3 regions of the Sinorhizobium prairiense genome follow, and region 3 is predicted to be linked to each of the others. Evidence: riboswitches for the same ligand, from Rfam matches in the RefSeq annotation. Region 3 holds a riboswitch; each other region holds the start of a gene.
What was found. A riboswitch is a leader RNA that binds a small molecule or an ion and turns the genes downstream of it on or off. The one in region 3 is predicted to bind thiamine pyrophosphate.
Positions count from the first base shown of each region.

Region 1: linked by a shared signal. The riboswitch ahead of thiD (bifunctional hydroxymethylpyrimidine kinase/phosphomethylpyrimidine kinase) and the one ahead of thiB (thiamine ABC transporter substrate binding subunit) in region 3 are both predicted to bind thiamine pyrophosphate.
Region 2: linked by a shared signal. The riboswitch ahead of thiC (phosphomethylpyrimidine synthase ThiC) and the one ahead of thiB (thiamine ABC transporter substrate binding subunit) in region 3 are both predicted to bind thiamine pyrophosphate.

Region 1 covers NZ_CP104133.1:20,763-24,016, reverse strand. The annotation lists gene N0Q91_RS23455 (serine hydrolase domain-containing protein) at 1-811, shown strand, start outside; gene N0Q91_RS23450 (peroxiredoxin) at 929-1,588, opposite strand; TPP riboswitch at 1,802-1,904, shown strand; gene thiD (bifunctional hydroxymethylpyrimidine kinase/phosphomethylpyrimidine kinase) at 2,032-2,832, shown strand; gene N0Q91_RS23440 (hypothetical protein) at 2,937-3,143, shown strand; gene exoP (succinoglycan biosynthesis transport protein ExoP) at 3,192-3,254, opposite strand, start outside.
Region 2 covers NZ_CP104133.1:459,441-462,694, forward strand. The annotation lists partial or broken gene N0Q91_RS25480 (aq_1923 C-terminal domain) at 1-1,535, opposite strand, end outside; TPP riboswitch at 1,696-1,807, shown strand; gene thiC (phosphomethylpyrimidine synthase ThiC) at 1,906-3,254, shown strand, end outside.
Region 3 covers NZ_CP104131.1:3,268,261-3,271,514, forward strand. The annotation lists gene thiP (thiamine/thiamine pyrophosphate ABC transporter permease ThiP) at 1-657, opposite strand, end outside; gene thiB (thiamine ABC transporter substrate binding subunit) at 665-1,693, opposite strand; TPP riboswitch at 1,741-1,855, opposite strand; gene N0Q91_RS18335 (GNAT family N-acetyltransferase) at 1,988-2,473, shown strand; gene N0Q91_RS18340 (thiamine diphosphokinase) at 2,551-3,201, shown strand; partial or broken gene N0Q91_RS18345 (ABC-F family ATP-binding cassette domain-containing protein) at 3,206-3,254, shown strand, end outside.

The DNA of each region.
Region 1 (3,254 bases), on a different replicon from region 3:
GTCGACCAACATCAAGTCCGCATCGAAATCGATCGTATCCGCACTTGTGGGCATTGCGATCGACAAGGGTCTGCTCGACGGCCCGGAGCAGAAGATCGCGCCGCTCCTCAAGGAAGATCTCCCGTCACAGGCCGACCCCCGGATCAACGACATCACCATCGGCAACCTGCTTTCGATGCAAGCGGGACTGGGGCGCATGTCCGGGCCGAATTACGGCCGCTGGGTGTCGAGCCGCAACTGGGTTCGTTTCGCACTGGCACAGCCCTTCGACGACGAGCCCGGAGGGCGGATGCTTTATTCGACCGCCTCGACCCATCTGCTCTCGGCAATACTGACCAAGGTCGGCGGCAAGTCGACACTGGCGCTTGCGCGCGAATGGCTCGGTCCGGTCGAGGGTTTCCGGATCGGCGCCTGGGAGCGGGATCCCCAGGGCATCTATCTCGGGGGCAACCAGATGGCGATGAGCGCGCGATCGCTCCTTGCCTTCGGTGAGCTCTATCGCAACCGCGGCCGCACCGCGGACGGACGGCAGGTCGTCCCGGCCGATTGGGTGGAGCTTTCCTGGCAGCCGCGCACGGCCTCCCGTTTTACCGGCGACGGCTACGGATATGGCTGGTTCACGCGCCGGATCGGCGACGAGGATGTGTATTACGCTTGGGGCTATGGCGGCCAGATGCTCTATATAGTGCCGTCCCTGGACCTGACGGTGGTCATGACGTCGGATGAAAGCGGCCCCTCGGCACGCAACGGCTATCGCGACGCTCTGCACGGGGTGCTGGCAGAGATCATCTCCATCGCCAAAGCGGATTGAGGCAGATGGTTCTGCTCTGTGCGCGTTAAACAAACATGTTAGCAAAAAACGCCAAGGGCGCGTCGACCTTGGAGAATTGACGCGCCCGACCGATTGACTGTTGGCCAGCGGGTTTGCTTAGGCCGTTGGCTGCTTTGTCTTCCGGAGATAGGGAAGCACGGTGTCGAACGACCCGAAACGCTGCACGGCGTCCTCGTTGGAGACGGCGGCCGTGATGATGACGTCCTCGCCCTGCTGCCAGTTCGCGGGTGTTGCCACCTGATGCTTGGCGGTGAGTTGGATCGAGTCGATGGCGCGCAGGATCTCGTTGAAGTTGCGGCCGGTGGTCATCGGATAGGTGAGGATCAGCTTGATCTTCTTGTCGGGGCCGATGACGTAGACCGAACGCACGGTGGCGTTATCCGCAGGCGTCCGGCCCTCGGACGTCTCTCCGGCGCCGGCCGGCAGCATGTCGTAGAGCTTTGCCACCTTCAGATCGCGGTCGCCGATCAGCGGGTAGTCGACCTCGAAGCCGGTCGCGACCTTGATGTCGTTCTTCCACTTGGTGTGACTTTCGACCGGGTCGACCGAAATGCCGATGATCTTGACGCCGCGCTTGCGGAATTCGGGCTCGATGCCGGCCATGGCGCCGAGTTCCGTGGTGCAGACGGGAGTAAAGTTCTTCGGATGGGAGAAAAGGACAGCCCAGCCGTCGCCGATCCATTCATGGAAATTGACCGTGCCCTGCGTTGTCTCGGCGGTGAAATCAGGGGCGGTATCGTTGATGCGCAGACTCATGGCGTGTTCCCTCCTGTACGACGAAATTTCGCTAAGAATAACGCAATCGCCGCCGTTTTCGAGGAGGAAACGAGCGATTGACGGCGGCAGAAGGAATGACTGCATCATAGGTGGCCAGGCTGCGGGTATATTTTTGCCGGCTGGCCTAAAAGCCAGGTCTTACAAGCCTTTGCGCGGGCGCGTTGACATCGCTTTGCCACAGCCGCATAGATAGCGCATTCCGAGGGGAGCACCAGACGGTGCTGAGATGGCGTTGAGCCGGACCCTTGAACCTGATCCGGGTCATGCCGGCGTAGGAACGGAAAGAAGGCCGCCAGCGGCAAGTTCTCCTTTTCATCGCCTTTCCTGGATCTCCGTGATGTTCCGTCTGGAGATCGATCGATGACGTCCTCTGCCGTACCGCTCGCAACCATCATCCGCCCTCGTGCGAAGGAGGACTGGGCATGACGGCGATTGCTCTCACCATCGCCGGCTCGGACTCGGGCGGCGGCGCCGGTATTCAGGCGGACCTCAAGACGTTTTCAGCGCTCGGCGTTTACGGCGCCAGCGTCATCACTGCGATCACGGCCCAGAACACCAGGGGTGTGACGGCCGTCGAGGATGTCTCCGCTGAAATCGTGTCGGCGCAGATGGACGCCGTCTTCTCCGATCTCGACGTGACGGCCGTCAAGATCGGCATGGTCTCGCGTCGGGAAACAATCGCCGCCATTGCCGATGGATTGCGCCGGTCCGGAAAACGGGCGGTCGTGGATCCGGTCATGGTTGCGACCTCCGGCGACGCGTTGCTTCGGCCGGATGCCGTTACGGCGCTCATCGAAGAGCTGTTGCCGCTGGCGCTCGTCGCCACGCCCAATCTTGCCGAGGCCGCGCTCATGACCGGGCGCGCAATCGCCGAGGACGAGGCGGAGATGGCGCGCCAGGCGGAAGCGATCATGCGGACCGGCGCATATGCGGTTCTGGTAAAGGGCGGGCACTTGAAGGGCCAGGAGGCCACAGACCTCTTCTTCGACGGCGACACTCTTGTCCGCCTTCCCGCCGCGCGGATCGAGACGCGCAACGACCACGGCACCGGCTGCACCCTGTCGGCAGCCATTGCCGCCGGCCTTGCGAAAGGCTTGCCGCTGGTCGAAGCGGTGAGTGCCGCCAAGTCCTATCTGCATGCCGCAATCTCCGCGGCCGACCGCCTGGAGATAGGTCAGGGGCGCGGCCCGGTCCATCATTTCCACCGGTGGTGGGAAGATTGACTGCCGGGTGACGGCTCGGGGGAGCTGAAGTGCCTCGCTATCGCCACTGTTGTTCAGCAGCATGACCGCGTCCATGGCTTCGATTGGCGATCGGTTCTCGCGATATGCATTTTCTTACCCGCCGGCTGGAGGCTTTCAACCGTGACGACCTGCCGGATTGGCGGCGGTCGCCCGGCAGGGTGCGGCGTTGTTTTTCGATGCTGCCGTCGCTGGTCGAATATTCGCTTTTCTATGCGCTGGCACTCGTTGCCCTTACGGCGGTCATCGCGCTAATGGCAGCCGCTTGGATCGTCGATCGCCGCAAGGCCTGACGGCGAAGGGCGAAAAGGCCGCGCACAGGTGGCGCGGCCGCGGTCGCCTCAAGCGGCGTTGTTTTCCGTAATCGTATTCTCGACGTAATATTTGCCGTAGCGGTGGCGGTA
Region 2 (3,254 bases), on a different replicon from region 3:
AGGACCAATTCGTTGAAGCCCAGCTTGCGAAGCTTGGCGAGAGTCTCGTCCTGCGTATGCTCCGGGATTTGAAGGGCGAAATCCTGGTATCCGGCGCGGACGTCAGTCGGAATGCCGTTTCGCGGTTTCGCGAGCGCCAGCTCGTATCCCTTCATCGTGAAGCGGATGCGTTGCGGCCGATCGCCCTCTCCAGCATCCGGAGTGTCGTTGTATTCGTCCCAGTCTTCCACGCCGGTGCTCGAGTCAGGCAGATCGGCATCGATTCCCGCCACGCGGAACGTTCCGAACTCCGGCAGCAGCGTCGTGAAAGGGAAGTTCTCATGCTGCCCATCCTGCAGAGCGACGAACTTCTTCAGCGCTTCCACGCTGGGATCCCAGGAAAAGCCCGAAATGCTTGCTTCGGAGACTTTGACGTAGTCCGCGCCCTCCGCCATCGAGAAGCCATTCACCGACGCGTCGAGCTTCCGGCCATCGAGCCGGAGCGCGAGGCGATCCATCGCCAGCTTGATCCTCTCGCCCTCTTCACCATCCTTGTCCGGCGCGTCGATCTTCAGACCCAGCATTTCCATGTCGGCCTTCCTCGTCAAATCGGCGACCGACAGAATCCGGGCGAAATAGTCTTGACGCTCCGCCACGGGCAGATCCTCGGGCGACGAGACCGAGTTGAGCTTCTCCAGAGTTTCGCGAAGTGGCTCGTCCAGCATCCGCATGCTTACGCCGCTGCTGCGAACCTCGTCATAGCCGAAGCTCGCCTCGCCATCCGAGAAGGCTATATCCTTGATCGAGAATGGCCCATAGACAGGCCTTGCCTGCCCGTCGCCCGGCCCGGCCTTTTCAGTATAGATGCGGGCCAGATAGGCGGCATCGACGTCCTGCCCCGTCATGGCTCCAAGGGAGCCCGTCAGCCGCTTCCTCTCGCCGCCCTCTCCATCGGAGGCGCCTATGGCGGCTTCGAAGCTCGCACCACTCGCCGAATAGCGCGCAATGCGGCCATCGACGATACCTTCCGAGACCACGTTCTTGTAGACCAGCTTCTGCTCGCTACCGGCAACCGTCTGCGTGATGATCACCTCAGGGGCGGTGACGCTCTTTGCCGTAAAAAGCGCCAACTGTTTCGGCAGCGAAAGGTTGCTTCCCGCGCCGAACATTTGCGCCAGCGTGTCGCGACCGAACTCCGCCTGCTCGACGATCACCTTCGGCACGGCGATCTTGCCCGGGCGCATATCGAGGTCCACGCCGCTGACCTCGAGCATGCCGTCCAGAAATAGGATCCTGGGCCGCCCGTCGATCGCGGCGACGCGAAGTTCGGATCCTTCCTTCAGCGGCAGCGTCAGGTCGCGCAGGTGAACGCGCCCGAAGAAGTCCGCTTCGACCGTGCCCACTCTGCCGCCCCGTTCGGCGATCAGCCTGCTCACGCTCTTTTCGACAGCAATCTTGTAACCGGTCGCGCCTGCGGCTGCGATTGCGATGACCGCAACGGCCGCCCAAAGCGCCTTGCGTCCCCTTTTCCTGGTCCCCGTCTCCGCCTGCCCCAAGACCTTCACCCCTTTTCGCTATGCGCATCATGGCGCTTCAGACTCGGACGGTAAGTAGATTTAGAACTTTGCATTTGCAAGCATGGCGCGAGCCCTGCGCACGGGATTTAGCCGGTGCAAAAACCATCTTGACGCCGCGGCGATAACCGTCCCTAATTGCGCCATTCACCAGGGGGGTCCCGGCAAGGGGCTGAGATACTGCTAGCGCGCGCAGTGACCCGTTGAACCTGATCCAGTTCATACTGGCGTAGGGACGGTGCAGACGTGCAGCAGCCAGGATTCCGTTTATCGGCAATTCATCGGTGATACGTCTTTTCATCCTTCCGGCTTCAGAACTGGGTCTCCAACGCGAAAACATTGGAGCCTCAAGATGAATCTAATCAAGCCTCTCGCCGCTGCGCCCTCGGTCACGCAAGGACCGCTCCCGGCATCCCGCAAGGTTTACAAGCCGGGCGAGATCCACCCGGAGATCCGCGTGCCGATGCGCGAGATCGCGCTGCATCCGACCTCCGGCGAGCCGCCGGTGACTGTTTACGATTCCTCCGGCCCCTACACGGTCGAAAACGCCGATATCCGCATCGACGCGGGCCTGCCGCGCCTTCGCAGCGACTGGGTTCTCAAGCGCGGCGATGTCGAAAGCTACGACGGCCGTGCGGTGAAGGCCGAAGACAACGGCTTTGCCACCGGCGAAAGGCTGACGCCGGAATTCCCGATTCGTCACCAGCCGCTCAAGGCGAAGCCGGGAAAAGCGGTAACCCAGCTCGCCTATGCCCGCGCCGGCATCGTCACGCCGGAGATGGAGTTCATCGCCATCCGCGAAAATCTCGGCCGGAAGGCCGCGAAGGAGGCGCTTGCCCGAGACGGCGAAAGCTTCGGTGCCTCTGTCCCCGATTTCGTAACGCCGGAATTCGTGCGCCAGGAAGTGGCGAGCGGCCGCGCCATCATTCCGGCCAATATCAACCACCCGGAAGCCGAGCCGATGATCATCGGCCGCAACTTCCTGGTGAAGATCAACGCGAATATCGGCAATTCCGCCGTCACCTCATCGATGGCCGAGGAGGTCGAGAAGATGGTCTGGGCGACGCGCTGGGGCGCCGACACGGTCATGGACCTTTCCACCGGCCGCAACATTCACAACATCCGCGAATGGATCATCCGCAATTCGCCGGTACCGATCGGCACCGTGCCGCTCTACCAGGCGCTGGAAAAGGTAAACGGCATCGCCGAGGATCTTTCCTGGGAGGTCTTCCGCGACACGCTGATCGAGCAGGCGGAACAGGGCGTCGACTATTTCACCATCCATGCCGGGGTCAGGCTTCATTATATCCCGCTCACCGTGGATCGCGTCACGGGCATCGTTTCGCGCGGCGGCTCGATCATGGCGAAGTGGTGCCTGCATCACCACCGCGAGAGCTTCCTCTACGAGCATTTCGAGGAGATCTGCGACATCTGCCGCGCCTATGACGTTTCCTTCTCGCTCGGCGACGGCCTGCGTCCCGGCTCTATCGCCGACGCAAACGACCGGGCCCAGTTCGCGGAGCTCGAAACGCTCGGCGAACTGACGAAGATCGCCTGGGCCAAGGATTGCCAGGTGATGATCGAAGGGCCGGGCCATGTGCCCATGCACAAGATCAAGGAGAACATGGACAAGCAGCTCGCCGTCTGCGGAGAAGCGCCCTTCTATACGCTCGGGCCGCTCACCACCGATATCGCGCCCGG
Region 3 (3,254 bases):
CCCCCCGCCAAGCGTCAGCACGAGCGTGAAGCTGGTGGCGCAGAGCATGAAGATGAGCCCGGCGATGCCGGGAAGCAATCCACGGATCACCGGCAACTCGATGAAGCGAAAGGTGGCGAAGGAACCCATGCCGAGATTGGCGCAGCTGCGCCAGTATTCGGCCGGAATGCGCTCGATGCCGGCAAGCATCAAGCGTGCGGCGAGCGGCATGTTGAAGAAGACATGGGCAATGAGAATGCCGGAGAGGCCATAGATGCTGACCGGCTGCTCCAACCCGCCTGCCGAAAGCACCCTGTTCAAGAGCCCCTGCCGGCCCCAGATTTCGATCAGCCCGAGTGCGGCGACGATCGCCGGCAGGCCGAGTGGCAGCGCCAGAAGCCGCAGCACCCAGATGCGGCCGGGGAACGAAGCCTGGCGGGCAAGCGCCCGGGCCACGGGTATGGCGAAAAGGATGGCAAGAAGCGTCGAGAGGCTGGCCTGCAGCAGCGTGAAGCGTGTGATGCGCCAGATATAGGCATCGAAAAGCGGACCGGCGCCGGCGCTGCCGGCCGACTGGGCAAGCAGTGCCGCGCCGGCGAGGCCGACGAAAAGCAGGATGCCGCCGAGGGCGAAGGCCCCGGCGGCGATTGTCATCTTGCTTTCCTTCGTGCCGGACAATCCGGCCTCAGTTCCGGCTCATGGCGGCCAGCCATTCGTCGACCCAGGCCTTGCGGTTGGCGGCGACCTCCTCGGAGGGAATGAGGAGCGTCTTTTGCGGGTCGACGAGCTTGCTGAAGGCTTCCGGCAGTGGCTCCTTGGTTGCGGTCACCGGCATCATCCAGTTGGTCGTCGGGATGATCGACTGGAATTCCGGACCGATCATGAAGGTCAGGAAGTTTCGGGCGAGTTCCGGGTCCTTCGCGTTCTTCGTCAATGCGGCGACTTCGATCTGGATATAGTGGCCTTCGGCGAAGGGGGCCGCCTGGTAGCGCTCGGTGTTTTCCGCCACCATGTGATAGGCGGGCGAGGTGGTGTAGGAGAGAACCATCGGGGCCTCGCCCTTCGTGAAGAGACCATAGGCTTCCGACCAGCCCGGCGTGACCGTCAGCACGCGGTCCTTGAGCTTCGCCCAAGCCTGGCCGGCCTGGTCGCCATAGACCGACTTCACCCACAGCAGGAGGCCGAGGCCGGGGGTTGAGGTCCGGGGGTCCTCGATGACGATCTTCTGCGACGGATCGCCCTCGACCAGTTCCTTGAGGCTCTTCGGTGGATCCTTCAGCGTCTCGGTGTCGTAGACGACGGCGAAATGGCCGTAGTCATACGGTATGAAGGTGTCGTCGGAGAAGCCGCCCGGGACCTTGACGGAAGCGGTATCGGCGCCGTGTTGAGCGAAGAAGCCGGTCGCCTTCGCCTCCGCCACCAGATTGGTGTCGAGACCGAGTACGATGTCGGCCTTGGATGCCTGACCTTCGAGCTTCAGCCGCGTCAGGAGTTCGACCCCGTCGGCAACCCCTACATAGTCGACCTTGCAGTCGCAGGTCTTCTCGAACGCTTCCGCCACCTTGGCGCCCGGCCCCCATTCGGTGATGAAGCTCTCATAGGTATAGACCGTCAGGGTTTTTTCCGCGGCCGCCGCGCTCACGGAAAATGCCGCGATCGAAGCTGCGGCGATCGCAAGCCGGCCAAGGATCTTTCGATGGAGTGAACTGGACATTCTGGCACCTCTCCCTTTGTTGTTGCTGCATGGGAAAAGCGCGTATCGGTCCGATCGCTTCTAATCCCTCCGCCGGTATGAGCCGGATCAGGTTCCGCGGGTTGGCTCGAAGCCTCTCAGCCACGGTCGCAAAAGCCGACCAGGGCACCCCGTTAGAGCAGCAAGAGATTTAGCTTCCGGCGACGGCTTAGGCAAGCTGAGTTTCAGCAGGGCGTTTGCCGTCCGCGTCAGCCGCGCTATTAAAAGTCAAACAATTGCCGGCGCCGTTTGTTCGCCGAAAGCGGAGACAATTTCATGCCAGACATGCTCGTCCGCCTCTATGCCTTGCCCGAGGGCCGCCCATCGCGTCTCGACCCCGACATCCGCATCCGCCGGGCGCTTGCGGCCGAGCGGCGGGCCGTCATTCCCTGGATCGAGGAGCGCTTCGGGGCCGGGTGGGCCGGCGAGGCCGAAACCGCCTTCTCCTCGACGCCGGCGCGCATCCATATCGCTCACCATCGGGACCGGATCGTGGGCTTTGCCTGCCATGACGTAACCGCGCTCGGCTTCTTCGGTCCGACCGGAGTTGACGCGACCATGCGCGGCAAGGGCATCGGCGAGGCCCTGCTTGTCGAAAGCCTGCTGTCCATGCGCGCCGCCGGCTATGCCTATGCGATCATCGGCGGCGTCGGCCCTGCCGAATTCTATGCCCGTGCGGTGGGTGCGGTGGAGATCGCCGGGTCGACGCCCGGTATCTACGACGGCATGCTTTTTCCCGGGGATCCGGCGTCCGGAACCTGATCCGCGCAGCATGCGTTCGCAAAACAGCAGCCGGAGCCCTTTTCCTTCGCCGCTGCTTTGCGCTATGGGCTTCTGCCATGACCCGATCACCCTTCACCATCCTGCTCGGCGGCGCGCTGACGCCGACAGACCGGCTCGCTCGACAGCTCGAAGGCAGCCGCTTCGTCGCCGCCGACGGCGGCATGCGTCATGCAAGGACGCTGGGGATCGTTCCCGATCTCTGGGTCGGCGATTTCGATTCCACCGATGAGGCGCTTCTGGCGGAGTTTGCCGGCGTCCCGCGTGAACGCCATCCAGCTGCCAAGAACGCGACCGACGGGGAGATCGCCGTCGAGGCAGCCCTCGAGCGTGGCGCGACCTCGCTCGTCTTCGCGGGCGGACTCGGCGGCGCGCGCAGCGATCACGCTTTCCTGCATCTCCTCGGTACCGTCGCGCTTGCCCAGAGCGGCGTTGCGGTGATGATGACCTCCGGCGAGGAGGAGGCCTATCCGCTGCTGCCCGGCTCGCAGGAGATCGAGCTGCCGAAAGGCAGCCTCTTCTCGATCCTCGGCTTTGCGGACCTTGACGGTCTTTCGATCGAGAACGTGCGCTATCCGCTGAAGGATTTTCATTTGCCCTTCGGCTCGTCCCGCACCATTTCGAACATCGCGGATGGCACGGTCCGCTTGACCCTGAAATCCGGCCGGGCCGTCATTCTCGCCCGCCCCTATGATCTTTCCGGAGCCTGATGCCTTGGCGCCTCCCATCCTGAAGCTTGACGACATTCTACTGACCTTCGGCG